DNA from 2 places in the Thermaerobacter composti genome. Region 2 is predicted to be linked to the other one. Evidence: riboswitches for the same ligand, from Rfam matches in the RefSeq annotation. Region 2 holds a riboswitch; the other holds the start of a gene.
The links. A riboswitch is a leader RNA that binds a small molecule or an ion and turns the genes downstream of it on or off. The one in region 2 is predicted to bind cobalamin.

Region 1: linked by a shared signal. The riboswitch ahead of Q5761_RS10185 (ribonucleoside-diphosphate reductase subunit alpha) and the one ahead of Q5761_RS06695 (ABC transporter substrate-binding protein) in region 2 are both predicted to bind cobalamin.

What each region holds. Positions count from the first base shown of each region.
Region 1 covers NZ_CP132508.1:2,509,138-2,516,965, reverse strand. The annotation lists gene Q5761_RS10200 (acetoacetate--CoA ligase) at 1-1,806, shown strand, start outside; gene Q5761_RS10195 (HAD family hydrolase) at 2,074-2,895, shown strand; gene Q5761_RS10190 (glycerophosphodiester phosphodiesterase) at 3,385-4,152, shown strand; cobalamin riboswitch at 4,522-4,657, shown strand; gene Q5761_RS10185 (ribonucleoside-diphosphate reductase subunit alpha) at 4,897-7,689, shown strand; gene Q5761_RS10180 (ribonucleotide-diphosphate reductase subunit beta) at 7,787-7,828, shown strand, end outside.
Region 2 covers NZ_CP132508.1:1,641,499-1,649,326, forward strand. The annotation lists gene Q5761_RS06685 (ABC transporter ATP-binding protein) at 1-330, opposite strand, end outside; gene Q5761_RS06690 (FecCD family ABC transporter permease) at 459-1,694, opposite strand; gene Q5761_RS06695 (ABC transporter substrate-binding protein) at 1,811-2,884, opposite strand; cobalamin riboswitch at 3,123-3,271, opposite strand; gene Q5761_RS06700 (NADH:flavin oxidoreductase/NADH oxidase) at 3,517-4,560, opposite strand; gene Q5761_RS06705 (M24 family metallopeptidase) at 4,781-6,085, shown strand; gene Q5761_RS06710 (enoyl-ACP reductase) at 6,311-7,099, shown strand; gene Q5761_RS06715 (efflux RND transporter permease subunit) at 7,354-7,828, opposite strand, start outside.

The DNA of each region.
Region 1 (7,828 bases), 870 kb from region 2:
ACGACCTTGTCCTGGTCCGACCTGGCGGCCCAGGTGGCGGCCGTGGCCGCCGGGCTACGGGCGCTGGGGGTCGGTCGCGGAGACCGGGTGGTGGCCTACGTCCCCAACATCCCCGAAGCCCTGGTGGCCTTCCTGGCCACGGCCAGCCTGGGCGCCATCTGGTCCAGCTGCTCCCCCGACTTCGGCGCGCCCAGCGTGGTCGACCGCTTCCGGCAGATCGAGCCCAGGGTCCTCTTCGCCGTCGACGGCTATCGCTACAACGGCCGCGACTACGATCGCCGGGCGGTGGTGGCGGAGCTCCAGCGGCAGCTTCCCACCCTGGAGGCCACCATCCTGATCCCCTACCTGGATCCCGACCGGACCGGGCGCGGCGGTGGCACCACCGTGGGCCGTACCGGCTCGGCGGTGCACGCTGCCCTGGCGGCCTCGGGGGGCAGCGGTGGGACGTCGGCAGAGGTTCGCGAGAGCGGCGGCACGGGTATGGGTGGGAACGACCGTGCCGCGGGCGGCGCCGGGATGGGTGGCGTCGCAGGGGCGGGGTTCTTCCCGGGACGAACCCTGCCCTGGTCGGACCTGCTGCGCCAGGGGGGGCCCCTCACCTTCGAGCAGGTGCCCTTCGACCACCCGCTGTGGGTCCTCTACAGCTCGGGCACCACGGGCCTTCCCAAGCCCATCGTCCAGGGGCACGGCGGCATCCTCCTCGAGCACCTCAAGATGCTGGCGCTCCACAGCGACCTCGGGCCGGGGGACCGGTTCTTCTGGTTCACCACCACGGGCTGGATGATGTGGAACTTCCTGATCAGCGGCCTGCTGGTGGGGGCGACGGTGCTGCTCTACGACGGGAGCCCCGGCTACCCCGACATGAACGCCCTCTGGCGGTTCGCCGAGGCGACGCAGATGACGCTGTTCGGCACCAGCGCCGCGTACATCACCAACTGCATGAAGGCCGGCATCGATCCGGGACGGCAGTGCGACCTGGATGCCCTGAAGAGCGTGGGGTCCACCGGCTCGCCCCTCTCGCCCGAGGGATTCCAGTGGCTCTATGACCACGTCAAGCGGGATCTGTGGGTGGCCTCGGTGAGCGGCGGCACAGACCTCTGCACGGCCTTTGTGGGCGGCTGCCCGCTGCTGCCGGTCCACGCGGGCGAGATCCAGTGCCGCTGCCTGGGGGCCGACGTACAGGCCTTCGACGAGGAGGGCCGGCCGGTGGTGGACCAGGTGGGCGAGCTGGTGATCACCCAGCCCATGCCGTCCATGCCGCTGTTCTTCTGGAACGATCCCGACGGCAAGCGGTATCGGGAGAGCTATTTCGCGATGTTCCCCGGCGTCTGGCGCCACGGCGACTGGATCAAGATCACGTCCCGGGGCAGCGTGGTGATCTACGGCCGGTCGGATTCCACCATCAACCGCCACGGCGTCCGCATGGGCACCAGCGAGATCTACCGGGTGGTGGAGGACATCCCCGAGGTGCTGGACAGTCTGGTGGTCGACCTCGAGCTGCCGGGCCGGGGGGCGTACATGCCGCTGTTCGTGGTGCTGCGGGAAGGGGTCGAACTCGACGACGAGCTGCGCGACCGCATCAAGCGGCGGATCCGGGAGAGCCTCTCGCCCCGCCACGTGCCCGACGACATCGTGGCGATCCCCGAGGTGCCGCGGACGCTGAACGGCAAGAAGCTCGAGGTGCCGATCAAGAAGATCCTCATGGGCGTACCGCGGGAGAAGGCGGTGAACCCGGATTCGATGAGCAATCCGGGGGCGCTGGGGTTCTTCGAGCAGTTCGCCCAGCAGCTGTCGGCGGCAAGCTGAAGGCGTCGTGACGAAGGCTGCCGGTGCCGGGGGCCCGTCGGCCGCCTGGTGCCGGCAGCTTTCGTTTTGTCGATAAGGAACGGTCGTCGCCGTGTTGCCGAAGTTTCCCCAAGCCTTGATGGGCCCTTAACGGCTGCGGCGGCCGGCCGCGGTAAGGTGGGGACGGGGAGCGGGCAGAGGAGGGTGGGACCACGACGGGGGCGCAGCCGAAGGAGGTGAACGCACCTGGCATCCCCAGTCCGAGCGGACCCCCGTGGGGCACGGCTGGTGATCTTCGATCTCGACGGCACCCTGTACGACGACTTGCTGTACTCTGTCGCGTATACGCGGGCGCTGGCGGCCCACCTGCCCGAGTCCCTTCGCGATGCCTTCCTGCGGGAGGCGTTCCCGTTCTCCGACGTGAACCGGCGCCTGCGCCTGGGAAGGATCTACGACCGGATCGAGGACGTCCTGCTCGGCCACCCGCGGCTGGAACCCGGCGTAGCGGTCGGTTGGGAGGGAACGTCGGCATCGCGGTGGCGGCGGGTCGCCGACGCCGGTGGCTATGTCGGGGCGCCGGGCCGATACCTGGCCCTCGGGGATGCGTGGATGTTGGCGACGGCCACGGCGCTGCGGTTTGGGCTGTGTCCCGACCGATGCCTCGAGGCGATGGCCGCGGTGCGCTCGTGGGTCGCGGTGCCGCCCCCCGAGTCCTACGGGGAGGAACCCTTCTTCAGCGCGACAGAGCCTCTCCGGGTGCTGGTGACCAATGCGACCGCGCGCCACGCCGAAACGATCCTGGGCGCCATCGGCCTCGAAGGAGCCTTCAGCCACCGCGTCACCGAGGCCGGCAAGCCCCAAGGATGGCGACGCATCATCCCATGGCTGGAGCAGGCCACCGGCGTTCCGCGCGACGCGATGCTGGTGGTGGGTGACAACTTGCTCAACGATGTCCTGCCCGTCCGTGAGCTGGGGGTCCAGGCCGTGCTGCTGGACCGGTACGGCCTCTACCCGCGGTACCCCGCCCGGGACTGGGCGGTCATCCGGTCCCTCGAGCCCCTGTTCACGGCCCTCGCGCCGAAGGCGGGCCGGCGCCTCGTACCCTCTTGAGGACCGGATCGGCCAGGCGAACCGGGAGGCGGCCCTGCCCGCCGAACCGCGCTCGTGCCCTCTTTTAAGGCCCATGCGCGAGGGCTTCCCGGCTGGCACGGCGGCCGCTACACTGTCTGGCGAGAGAGCGGACGCGGGCCGCGTGTCCGCAGCAGGGGGCGGCGTTAGGGGTCCGATGGACGCGACGACGTCGGGCGGGTCCGGTCACGCGGTGGGAGCGACCGCGGATGGTCGGGCCATGGGCCAGCGGTGCCGACGACGCCGGCAACGGTGCCAACGAGGCCTGCGGTGGGGCCGCGGGCCTTTGGTGTCGACGTGCCGAGGGGCGGGCCTGGCGCCCTGGGTGCTGACGCTGGCGATGCGCCAGGGAGCGGCGGAATACCATGACCCAGGCGTTGTGCGGCGTCTGGGGAAGGGGCAGTCCATCGCACGGGCCGGCGGGATGGCGCCGGCCCGCGGAGTTTGCCGCGGAGGTTGGTCCAGGTTCCCATGGATCGCGGTCTACCGTCCTTGGCGTGGGCCCTCGAGCGGCAGCGGCCGCTGACCTGTGCCCATCGCGGCGGCCGCGCGCGGGCCCCGGAGAACACCCTGTCCGCCTTCCGGGAGGCGGTGGCGGCCGGGGTCGACATGGTGGAGCTCGACGTGCAGCTGACGGCCGACGGCGAGGTGGTGGTCTTCCACGACGCCGACCTGCGCCGGACCACCAACGGCAAGGGGAGGGTGGCCGAGGCCCGGTGGGACGAGGTGCGCCAGCTGGACGCCGGTGCCTGGTTCGGCGGCCGGTTCCGCGGGGAGCGCGTCCCCACCCTGGCGGAGGTGCTCCACTGGGCCCGGGGGCGGGTGTACCTGCAGATCGAGCTCAAGCCGTACGGCCGCGACGCCGCCGCCCTCTGCGAGCGGGTGGTCGAGCTGGTGCGGCAGCGGGACATGCACGACCAGGTGATGCTGCTGTCCTTCGACCACTACGTGCTGCGGTGGTGCAAGGAGGTGGCCCCCGACATCATGACGGGCGCCATCTGCCAGGCCCGGCTGATCGACCCGGTCGCGGTGGCGCGGTCGGCCGGTGCGGACGTCTTCTGCGTGGATGCCGAGCACCTGGCGCCGGAGGAGGTCTACCTGCTCCACCGGGCGCAGATCGCGGTCCACAGCTTCGGCGAGAGCCGCGCGGTTCTGCGGGAGCTGGCGGGCTGGGGGGTGGACATCCTCCAATCCGACGACCCGCAGGCCCTTGGGGAGTTCGCCATGGCGCGCCGCTAGGCGCCGGGGTCGTCCGGGTGAGCTTGTCCGTCTCCCGGCCCGCCCTGTGCCGGCCGCCGGTCGTAGCTGCCGATGGCGGCCGCCCTTCGGGTTTGGCCAATGAACACAACATGTTGTAGGATTGCGTCGAACAAAATTCCATATCTGGCATGTGGCTGCGGTCCGCGCTGCGCCCCCGAGGGCGCAGGACCCAGCCACGGCGCGGTGCCTGTCCGACAGGGCAGGGCGCGGCCACCGGAGCGCATCGCCCCCGACGGGGGATCGCGCTCCCGATGAGCGGATCCTGGCGGGGACCGTCCTCCCAGGCGGTCCGCGAGGGCGACCGCGGCGGCGGGGCCATGGTCCGGCCGCGGCGCCGGTGGCCCGCTGGGGGAAGACCGGTGAGAGTCCGGCGCTGTCCCGCAACGGTGACCGGCGCGCCGGAACCGGTGCACGGGATCGATGCCCGGTGTGCGAGGCCATCGACCCGCGCCCGGGGACGGCGGCGCCGGAAGCCCGAGTACCCACACCGCGCCTCCGTTCCGCCCCCGCGGAGGGGTGAGGGCGGGCCGAGCGCGGGCATTCCCTTGCCATGCAACCCGGCCCCCCGTGGGCCGGGTTTCGTTTCCCTCCCGCCAGCCGACGGCATCCACGCCGGTCTCCATCGCCTGGCGGGGCGGGCCGGGGGCGCCCGCCGGCTCCTCCCCTCCTCCGTGCCGCGCCGATGGCGCTGGGGCGGAACCGCCAGGGGAGGGGAGGAAGCCCATGGACGACGTCCTCCGCCGGCTGACCGCCGGCCTGCCCGATGCGGCCCGCCTCGAGCAGATCCTGCGCCGCGACCTGAAGTGGGTGGCAGCCGGCTCTCCTGGGGCCGGGATCCTCGCCGCGTCCCCAGCCGCCTCGGTCGGCCCCCTCGCCGGCGGTTTGGCATCGCCCGGCGTCGTCGCCGCGCCCGCCGGAACCGCTACCGCGCCCGTCGGAACGGCTACCGAACCCGCCGGGACCGCCACCGAACTGGAGGAGCTCCTGGTCCAGGCCGCCACCCAGCACCTGCACCGGGAGCCGCGGATGGAACGGGTGGCGGTGCGGGCGCGGCTGCGCCAGCTCTACCGGTTCGTCCTGGGGGAACCGGACCCGTCCCCGGCGGCCTACCGGGCCGCCTTCCCGGCCTACATCCGCAAGGGCGTGGCCTGCGGTGCCCTGGACCAGCGGCTGCTGGCCTTCGACCTCGACGCGCTGGCGGCCGCCCTGGACCCGGAGCGGGACGAGACCTTGCCCTTCATCGGCCTCGTCACCCTGATGGACCGGTACCTGGTGCGGGAGCCGGAGAGCCGCCGGTGGCTGGAGACGCCCCAGTTCCTCTTCATGCGGGTGGCCATGGGGCTGGCCCTGGCGGAGGAACCCGGCCAGCGGGAGGCCTGGGCCCGCCGGTTCTACCACGCCATGTCGGCCTTCCGCTATCTGCCCAGCACGCCGACCCTGTTCAACGCCGGCACGCCCCACCACCAGCTCTCGTCCTGCTACCTGGCCGACGTCCACGACTCCATGGAGCACATCCTGGAGGCGGCCAGTGACTTCGGCCGGCTGGCCAAGTACGCCGGCGGCATCGGGGCCTCGGTGACGCGGCTGCGGGCGGCGGGATCGCCGGTGCGGGGGATCAACGGCGAGTCGTCGGGCGTCATCCCGTTCATCCACTTCTACGACGCCCTGATCAAGGCGGTGAACCAGGGCGGCCGCCGGCGGGGGACGCTGGCGGTGTACCTCGAGCCCTGGCACCTGGAGATCGAGGCTTTCCTCGACCTCAAGCGCAACAGCGGCGACCCGTACCTGCGGGCGCACAGCGTCAACACCGCCCTCTGGATCCCCGACGAGTTCCTGCGCCGCGTGGAGACCGGGGAGCCGTGGTACCTGTTCGACCCGGCCTACGTGCCGGAGCTGCCCGAGAAGGTGGGGCAAGCCTTCGCCGCGGCCTACGCCGAGCGCATCCGCCAGGCCGAGGCCGGGGCGCTGCCCGGCCGGGCGTGGAAGCGGCTGGACGCGCGCCAGCTCTTCCGGGAGATCCTGGCCACCCTGCAGGAGACCAGCCACCCCTGGCTGGTGTTCAAGGACGCCGGCAACCTGCGCTCGCTGCTGCCGGGGGTGATCCACTCCAGCAACCTCTGCACCGAGGTCTTCCTCCCCACCACCGCCGACGAGGTGGCGGTGTGCAACCTGGCCAGCGTCAACCTGGCCCGCCACCTGGGGCCGCAGGGCATCGACTGGGACGCCCTGGCCGAGACGGTGGCGGTGGCCATGCGGGGGCTGGACAACGTCATCGACCTCAACCTCTATCCGATCGAGAAGGCGCGCCGCTCCAACCTGCGCCAACGGCCGGTGGGGCTGGGGGTGATGGGCTTCGCCGAGGCGGTCAACCGCCTGGGCTGGGGCTACGCCGACCCCCAGGCGGCCGAGCTGGCCGACCGGGTGCTGGAGTTCATCAGCTACCACGCCATCCTGGCCTCGTGCCGCCTGGCGGAAGAACGCAGCCCCTTCCCCGCCTTCACCGAGAGCGGCTGGGCCCGCGGCCGGGTGCCCCTGGACACCCTGGCGGACCTCGAGGCCGAGCGCGGACAGCCCGTGGCGGTCGACCGCACGGCCCGCCTGGACTGGGATGCGGTCCGGGACCGGGTGCGCCGGGGCATGCGCAACGGCACGGTGCTGGCCGTCGCCCCGACCGCCACCATCAGCCTGATCGCCGGGACCACGCCGAGCCTGGATCCGCCCTACGCCAACGTCTTCTCCCGGCAGACCCTCTCGGGCAAGTTCCTCGAGATCAACCGCGTCCTGGTGGAGGAGCTGGAGCGGCGGGGCCTCTGGGAGGCCGCCCGCGACCGCATCGTGGAGGAACGCGGCGACCTCCAGCCCATCGCCGAGATCCCCGCCGATGTGCGCCGCCGCTACCCCACCGCGTACCAGGTGCCGCCCGAGGTTTACCTGGAGGTGGCGGCCCGCGCCCAGAAGTGGGTCGACATGGGCATCAGCCGCAACCTGTTCCTGGCCGACCGGGACCTGGGGGCCATGGAGCGGGTGTATCTCGAAGCTTGGCGGCGGGGGCTGAAGTCCACCTACTACCTCTTCATGGCGCCGCGGATGTACGCGGAGCCCTCGACGGTGCGGGTGAACAAGGCGCGCCGCAAGCTGCGCTGGAACCTGGACGAACCGGCCGGAGCGGGGGCCAGCCCGGGTGGCGTGCACGCCAGCGTGAGCGTGACCGGAGCCGGGACCCACCCGGGCGCGGTGGAGACCAGCCCGGCCCGACCCGGATCCCACCCGGGCGGCGGGGAGGCACGCCCGGGCGGGTCCGAAGCCGGCCCGGCTGGCGCCGCGGCAGCCACCGGCGTCCCAGCGCCGGTCGCCGTGGATGCGCCGGCTGCCGAGCGTGAGGGGGTAGGGGATCCCCCGGACCTCGACGGACGCCCCGACGGGCGCCTTGGCGGGCGCGGGGCGAACGGCCTGCCGCAGGCGGCGTGCCGCGTTCGTCCCGAAGATCCGGATCTGATCTGCGAGTCGTGCCAATGAGCCGGTGACCCAGCAAGCCCCACGCGGGCGCGATGGCGCCGGTGCACCGCGATCGCACCACCCTTGGCAAGGCACCCACGGGACAGGCAAGGAGGAGATGGCTGTGGAGCCCATCATCCGCCCATCGGCCGACCAACCG
Region 2 (7,828 bases):
GAGCCCCTCCAGGTGCGGCGTCCGCCCCAGCGCCACGTACTCCGCCACGGTGAGCCCGGACCCCGGCCCCGACTCCACGCCGGCCACGGCCAGCCGTCGCGCCCGGGCGGTCGGCCGCCACGCCGCCAGGTCCGTGCCCTCCAGGCGCACCCACCCCGCCTGGGGGCGGAGGTAGCCCGAGAGGGTGCGCAGCAGCGTGGTCTTGCCCGACCCGTTGGGGCCGGCCACCGCCAACCACTCCCCGGCACCGACCTCCAGGGTCACCCCGTCCAGCACCGGGGTCGCCGCGTAGCCGACGCGCACGCCCCGCACCTCCAGGGCGAATCCCATCCGCCCACCTCCCCACCCTCGGGGACCGTCGCCGGCACCGGCCCGCCGTCCCGGCCCGTCCGGCGGAGCGCAGGTCGCCGCGAGCCCCGCCCCGCGCCCCCTCACCGCGGCCCGGACGCGACCCTCCCTCATCCCAGTCCCACGTCCCGTCCCGCGGCATGGCGCCGCAGCAGCCAGAGGAACCAGGGCGCCCCGGCCAGGGCCGTCACGACGCCCACCGGCAGCTCGGCCGGCGCCAGGGCCAGCCGCGCCACGGTGTCGCACAGGATCATCACCGTCGCCCCGGCCAGGACGGCGCCGGGCAACAGCCGCCGGTGGTCGGCGCCCACCATCAGCCGCACCGCATGGGGGACGATCAGCCCCACGAAGCCGATGACGCCGCTGACGCTGACCGCCGTGGCGGCCAGCAGCGAACCGGCCACCAGCAGGCGCCGCTTCACCGCCTCCACGTCGACCCCCAGGTGGTGGGCGGGTTCCTCGCCGAGCCAGAGGGCGTTGAGCGCCCGCACCTGGCTGGCCAGGATCCCGAGGCCCAGCGCCGCCGCCACGGCCAGGGCCTCCACGTCCCGCCAGCCCGCGCCCGACAGGCTGCCCAGCAGCCAGAACACGATGGGTCGCAATCGCTCGCCGCTGAGGAAGACCAGCAAGGACACCAGCGCGCCCAGCAGCGACGCCACCGCCACCCCGGCCAGCAGCAGGGTGCCGACGGCCAGGCGGCCGCCGACCCGGGCCAGGCGGCTGACCGCCACCACCGCACCCAGGGCGCCGACGAAGGCGCCGGCGGGGACCAGCCCGAAGCCGATGATCCGCACCAGCGCGCCCGCCACGCCGCCGAGCCCTCCGGCCGCCGGCCCGGCCGCGCCGCCGGGCGGCCCCTCCGCCGCGCCCGCCGCGCCGGTGGACAGCCCGAGGAGCACCAGGTAGGCGAGGGCCGCGCCCAGCGCGCCGCCGCTGGAGACGCCCAGCACGTAGGGGTCCGCCATGGGATTGCGGAAGAGGGTTTGGAAGGCGCTGCCCGCGGCGGCCAGGGACGCCCCGACAAGGGCCGCCAGGAGCACCCGCGGCAGCCGGATGTCCACCAGGATCCGTGCCGCCGGGGCCACCTCCCCGCCCGCGTCCCCCGCGAGGGCGCGGGCCGCCGCGTCCAGCAGCACGCGCACCACCTCGGCCGGCGGCACCGCGACGGCCCCGAGCCCCGTCGCCAGCAGCAGCGAGACCACCAAGGCCAGGGCCAGGCCGGCGAAGACGCCGGCCCCCCGGCCGGGAGGGCGCCCCGCGCCCGGCAGGCGGGCCGGACCCGGCCCTCCCGGCCCTCGTCCAGGACCCGTCCCGTCGGCCTCGGCCCTCGCCCCGCCCTGCGGCATCGCCGATCGTGCGGCCCGGCCCAGGGGCCGCTGCCTTCTCCCCTGAAGCCGCATGCCCCCCGCCCCCACCGGACCCCACCGGCGCGGCCGGCACCCCCCTGGCGCGTCCTCGGCCGTCACTCGCCTCCCTGGAAGCGGTCGGGGTAGAACCAGCGAGCCAGCTGCTCCAGCCCCTCGACCAGGCGCGGCCCCGGCCGGCTGATCACCGCGTCGTCGATGGCGTACACGCGGCCCTGCTCGACCGCGGTGATGCCCTCCCACCCGCGGCGGCGCTTGGCCTTGAGCTCCTCGTAGGAGGTCTTGAGCGAGGCCGGCACCACGATGACCCGGGGGTCCTGCCGCACGACCTCCTCAAGGCTGATCTGGGGCCAGGGCTGACCGGTCCCCTTGGCGACGTTGATGCCGCCGGCGGCCACGATGACGTCGTGGATGAACCCGCCCGGCCCCACGGTCATCAGCGGGTCGTTCCAGACCTCGTAGAACACGCGCACCCGCTGGTCCTCCGGGATGTCCGCCACGCGCTGGCGCACCGCCTCGATGCGGGACCGCATGTCCTCCACCACCCGGCGCGCGCCCGCCTGGGCGTCCACCAGCTCGCCGATGCGCAGGATGCGGTCCAGCACGTCGTCCAGGGTGGCCGGCTGGATGACCACCACCGGGATGTCGAGCTCCTCCAGCTTCGCGACCTGCTCCTCGGTCCCGCCGATGGTCAGGGCCAGGTCCGGCTCCAGGGCCACGATCTGCTCGTAGTTGGTGTCCGTCAGGCCCCCGACCTTGGGCAGCTCCTGGACCTCCGCGGGGTAGTCGCTGAAGGAGTCGACCCCCACCACCCGGTCCCCGGCGCCGATGGCGAAGAGGATCTCGGTGTTGCTCGGCGCCAGCGAGACGATGCGCTCGGGCCGCCGCTCCAGGGTCACCTGCCGCCCGGCGTCGTCGGTGAGGGTGTAGGGGTAGCTCGTCCGCGGCGCCTGCTCCGTCGACGCCTGCCCCTCGCCGGCAGCGGCCGGGGACGAACCGGCCCCGGAGCCGCCGGCCCCTGCGCCGTCCGGCGTCGCCCCGCCGCCACCGCCGCAGGCGGTCACCAGCAGGGCGACCAGCAGGAGCAGCGCCACCAGGGCCCCACCGCGTCGCGGCCCGCCGCCTCGCCGCGTTCGTCCCGCCCAGAGCCCTCGTACGAACCGTGCCATCATCCGGTCCCTCTCCCCTCGTCCCCGTCTCCGTCGGCACCCGCCCGGGGCGCCGACCCGGCCGCACCCGGGTCGCCCGCGCCCCTCGGCGGCGGGCGGACGGATCCCTCCGCCAACGGCTCCCTGCTCAAACGAAAAGCCCCGGCCTTGGCGTCAGAGCAGGCCGGGGCGACGTCCCCGCACGTGGGCGCACCCGGTACGTACCTCCTTTCCGCCGAAGGCGTACGTACTCGGTCCAGGCAGGTCTCCTGGCTCCCGGATCACCGCCGGGCGCCCGGCCTTCCCGCAGCCCTGCCCGCTGGGGCAGCGGGCCGCAGTGGCGCACGAGGGGCGCCGGCTCCCCGGTCACAGTGGCGGGACCGCGCCGGATTCGCACCGGACTTCCCTATTCTCCCTCGCCCGCGGCCGCGTCGCGCCGCACCCTGGGCCGCCGCGGGACGGGGCACCTGGACCGCCACGGGATTCGGTTGTCCGCACCCATTCTACCCCATCGCGGGGGCACGAGGTAGCGGCCGGTCGCCGCGGATGGGCGGCGGTGACGCGCCCTTCCGGACGCGGGACGGGCGGGGGCCCACCCGCGCCCCGGCGTGGCCGCGGCCGCGGGCGCCCCCGGCTCGGCCCAACGCGGGCGTCGGCTACCGGCGCGCCCGCAGGTACTGGCGGGGCCAGGCGATCTCGGCCCCGAGCTCCCGCGCCGCCCGCAGCGGCCAGTAGGGCTCCCTCAGCAACTGGCGCGCCAGCAGGACGACGTCGGCCTGGCCCGAGCGGATCACGTGGTCCGCCTGGGCGGGCTCGGTGATCAGCCCGACGGCCCCGGTGGCGATGCCCACCCGGCGGCGCACCTCGGCCGCGAAGGCGGCCTGGTAGCCGGGCCCCTGGGGGATGGGTTCGGGAGGCGGCACCACCCCACCGGAGCTGCAGTCCACCAGGTCGACGCCCCGCTCCTTGAGGGCGGACGCAACGGCGACGGTGTCGTCCAGGGTGACGCCCCCGGGCGCCCAGTCCACGGCCGAGAGCCGCACCCAGAGGGGCCGGTCGGAGGGCCAGACCGCCCGCACCGCCTCGACCACCTCCAGCAGCAGGCGCATGCGGCCGCGGAGGTCGCCCCCGTACCCGTCGGTCCGCCGGTTGCTCAGCGGGGAGAGGAACTGGTTCAAGAGGTAGCCGTGGGCGGCGTGGATCTCGATGAGGTCGAACCCGGCCTGCAGCGCCCGGCGGGCGGCCGCCGCGAAGGCGTCGACGATGGCCGGGATCTCCTCGATCCCCAGGGCGCGCGGCACGGGCCAGTCCGGGGCGAAGGGGATCGCCGACGGCGCCACCGCCGGCTCCGGCCCCACCCCCTTGTTCGGGGACCACGCCTTGCGGCCGGCATGGGCGAGCTGGATGCCGACGGGCACCCCCTGGGCGTGGCAGAAGTCGACGATCCGCCGGAGGGGTTCGACGTGGTCGTCGCGGTAGAGGCCGAGATCGGCCTCGCTGATGCGCCCGCGGCCCTCGACGGCCGTGGCCTCGACCACGATCAGCCCGACGCCGCCGACCGCCCGGGTCCCGTAGTGCACGAAGTGCCAGTCGTTGGCCCGGGCGTCGGTGCCGGCGCTGTACTGGCACATCGGGGACATGACGATGCGGTTGCGCAGGGTCAGCCCGCGGAAGGTGATGGGATCGAACAAGCCCGCCATGGCTCCTCACCTCGACGGGGCCATTATCGGCCCGCCGCGGGTCGGCCTCAACCCCCGGCGTTCGGGGCGGCTCCACCGGGGCCCCGAGGCTGCGCGCCGGCGGCACCGGGGGCCGGCGGCCGCCGGCGGTGCGGCCGCCGTCACCGGCCCGGCGCGGTGGCCGGAAGGGGCCCGGGAGGGAATCCGCGGCCGACGGCCAAAGTAGGGGGACGGAAGCGAGGTGTCGCCGGTGTCGGACGAACCGGGAACCGCCCCGGAACCTCCCTCGGGCGACGCCGCCGGTCCGGCGCCCGCCGCCCCGGCGCCCTACCTGCCCCGCGGGGCCCGGGGCCCCGGGATCGACCGGCCGGTCCTGCCCGAGGCCACCTACCGACGGCGGCAGGACGCGCTGCGGGCCGCCGCCGCGGCCGCGGGCCTCGATGCGGTGCTGGCGGTGGGCCGTGCCTTCTACGAACGCGGCGGGGACGTGGCCTTCCTCTGCGGCCACCACGCCCCCGCCCCCACGGCGGCGGCGGTCCCGGGGTACGAGGGCTGGGGGCAGTCGCTCCTGCTGGTGCCGCGCCGCGGCCCGGTGGTCCTCATCGCCGACGCGGCCCGTCCCGAGACGGTGGTGGCAGACCGGGTCGATCTCACCCCCGCCCATCCCACGGCCCTCCGCACGTGGATCCAGCGCCTGGGGCTCACCGCAGGCCGCATCGGCGTCGCGGGGACGGACCTGTGGTCCTGGGCCGCCTTCCGGGCGGCCGCCCAGGCCCTGCCGGGCGTGGAGTGGGTCCCCGCCGACGCACTGGTTCGCCGGGCGCGCCGCGTCAAGGACCCGGAGGAACAGGAGCTGCTCGCCCGGGCCGCGGCGGTGGCCGATGTGGGGCTGGCCGCGGCCCTCGAGGTCCTGCGCCCCGGCCTCTCGGAGCAGCAGCTGGGCGCCGCGGGGACCGCGGCCGCGCTGGCCGCCGGCGCCGACTTCGTACGCTACTTCCGGGTGCACGCCGGCGCCTGGTCCCTGCTGAGCTTCCGCTGGCCCCAGGCCACGGACCGGCGGGTACAGCCGGGCGAGGCGGTCGCCTTCGACATCATCGGCGCCTGCCAGGGCTACCAGTTCGACGTGCTGCGCACCGCGCTGCTCGAGCCGGTTCATCCCGAGCTGGAGCGGCTGGCCGCCGCCACCGCGGCCTGCCTGGAGGCGGTCCTCGCGCGGTGCCGGCCCGGCACCCCGGTGGCGGCCCTGCTGGCGGCGGCGGAAGAGGCGGCCGCGTCCTTCGGGCTCGCCGGCCACCTGGCGCCGCTGCTCGGCCACGGCATCGGCCTCGAGACTGTGGAGGAGCCGCTGCTGATGCCCGGGGTGGACGATCGCCTGGAGGCGGGGATGGTCCTCTGCATCGAGCCGGCCCTGCGCGTGCCAGGGCTGGACGGCTACAGCATCGAGGAGATGGTGGTGGTCGAGGCCGCGGGGCCCCGCATCCTGACGCGGACGCCGCGACGCCCCCGCGCGGGCGGATCGCCGGGGGCGGCGGCCGCCGGCTCGTGAAGGGGACCGACGGCCGCCCGGCCGGCCGCGCACCCAGCGCCTGCCGCCGCCGAGCGCCCGAGCGCCCCCAGCCCGAGGGGGTCCGCCCGCGGGGTTCGGCGAGCCCCCGGCGGCGACGGTGGTCGGTTCGGCCGGCCCTTGGACCGTCGGTTCGACCTTGGCCGCCGCCGCGACGGGAACGCCATCGGCTGGGCTTCCACAGCGACGGGAAAGGGTGACGATTCCGTGGCGACGACGGTTCCCGCCGGCCTCCTGGAAGGCAAGCGGGCCCTGGTCTTCGGGGTGGCCAACAAGCACAGCATCGCCTGGGCCATCGCCCGCGCCCTGGATGCGGCGGGGGCGGAGCTGGCCATCGCCTACCAGGACCAGCGGCTGGGCGAGCGGGTCCAGAAGCTGGTTCCCGAGCTCCGGCGCCCGCCCCTGCTCCTGGAGTGCGACGTCGCGTTCGACCCGCAGATCGACGCGGCCTTCGCCACCGTGGCCCGGCACTGGGACCGGCTGGACGTGCTGGTCCACAGCTTGGCCTACGCTCCCAAGCAGGCCCTGGAGAACCCCTTCGTGGAGACCACGCGCGAGGACTTCCGCATCGCCCTCGACGTGAGCGCCTACTCGCTGGTGGCGCTGGCCCGGGCGGCGCGGCCGCTGATGAAGGAGGGCGGCTCCATCCTGACCATGACCTACTACGGCGCCCAGAAGGCGGTGCCCAACTACAACGTGATGGGCGTCGCCAAGGCGGCGCTGGAGGCGTGCGTCCGCTACCTGGCGGCGGACCTGGGTCCGGCCGGCATCCGGGTCAACGCCATCTCCGCCGGCCCCATCAACACCCTGGCCGCCCGCGGCGTGCGCAACCTGACGGACTTCATCAAGACCCACGCGGAACGCTCGGCCCTGCGGCGCAACGTCACCCAGGAGGACGTCGCCCACGCCGCGCTGTTCCTGGCCAGCGACCTGGCGGCCAGCATCACCGGCGAGGTGCTGTTCGTCGACGCGGGGTACAACGTGATGGGCGTGTGAGGGGGACGGACGGGCGCGTGAGGCGGGACGGACGGGCAGGGGCGGCGGGACGGCGCCCGCCGACGCCCGGGCGGGAGCTCGGCGCGCCGGGGCCCGTCGGCGCCGCAGCCCGTCCCTTGGCGGCCGGTGGGCCCAGCTCCACCGGCCGCCGGCGTTCGGGCGACCCCGGGCCGAGGCCGGGGCCGCGACGACGTGGGTGGCCGGCTTGGCTGGCCCGTGCCGGTTGTCGCCGCCGCTGCCGGCTCCCGGCGCCCCTATCGCCCCGCCTGGGCCAGGCCGGTCCCCGGTGCCGCAGCCTCCCGTGGCCGCCCGCGCCGGACGAACCGGCCCAGCCGGCGCAAGCCGTCGTCCAGCAGGCTGTAGGCCACCGGCACCAGCACCAGGGTGACCAGGGTGGAGAGCAAGAGCCCGTAGATCACCACCACCGCCAGCGGCCGCAGCAGCTCCGACGAGGCCCCGGGCAGGTAGGCGAAGGGCACCAGCCCCAGGTTGGTGGTCAGCATGGTCATCAGGATCGGCCGCAGGCGCACGGGGCCCGCCTCCAGCAGGGCGGCGTCCCGGGCGAGGCCGCGTCGCCGCAACACGTTGGTGTAGTCCACCAGGACGATGGCGTTGTTCATCACCACGCCCACCAGCATCAAGAAGCCCAGCAGCGCGGTGACGCCGATGGGGAGCCGGTGCACCGCCAGGCCGGCCACGGCGCCCACCACCGTGGGCGGCAGGCAGAAC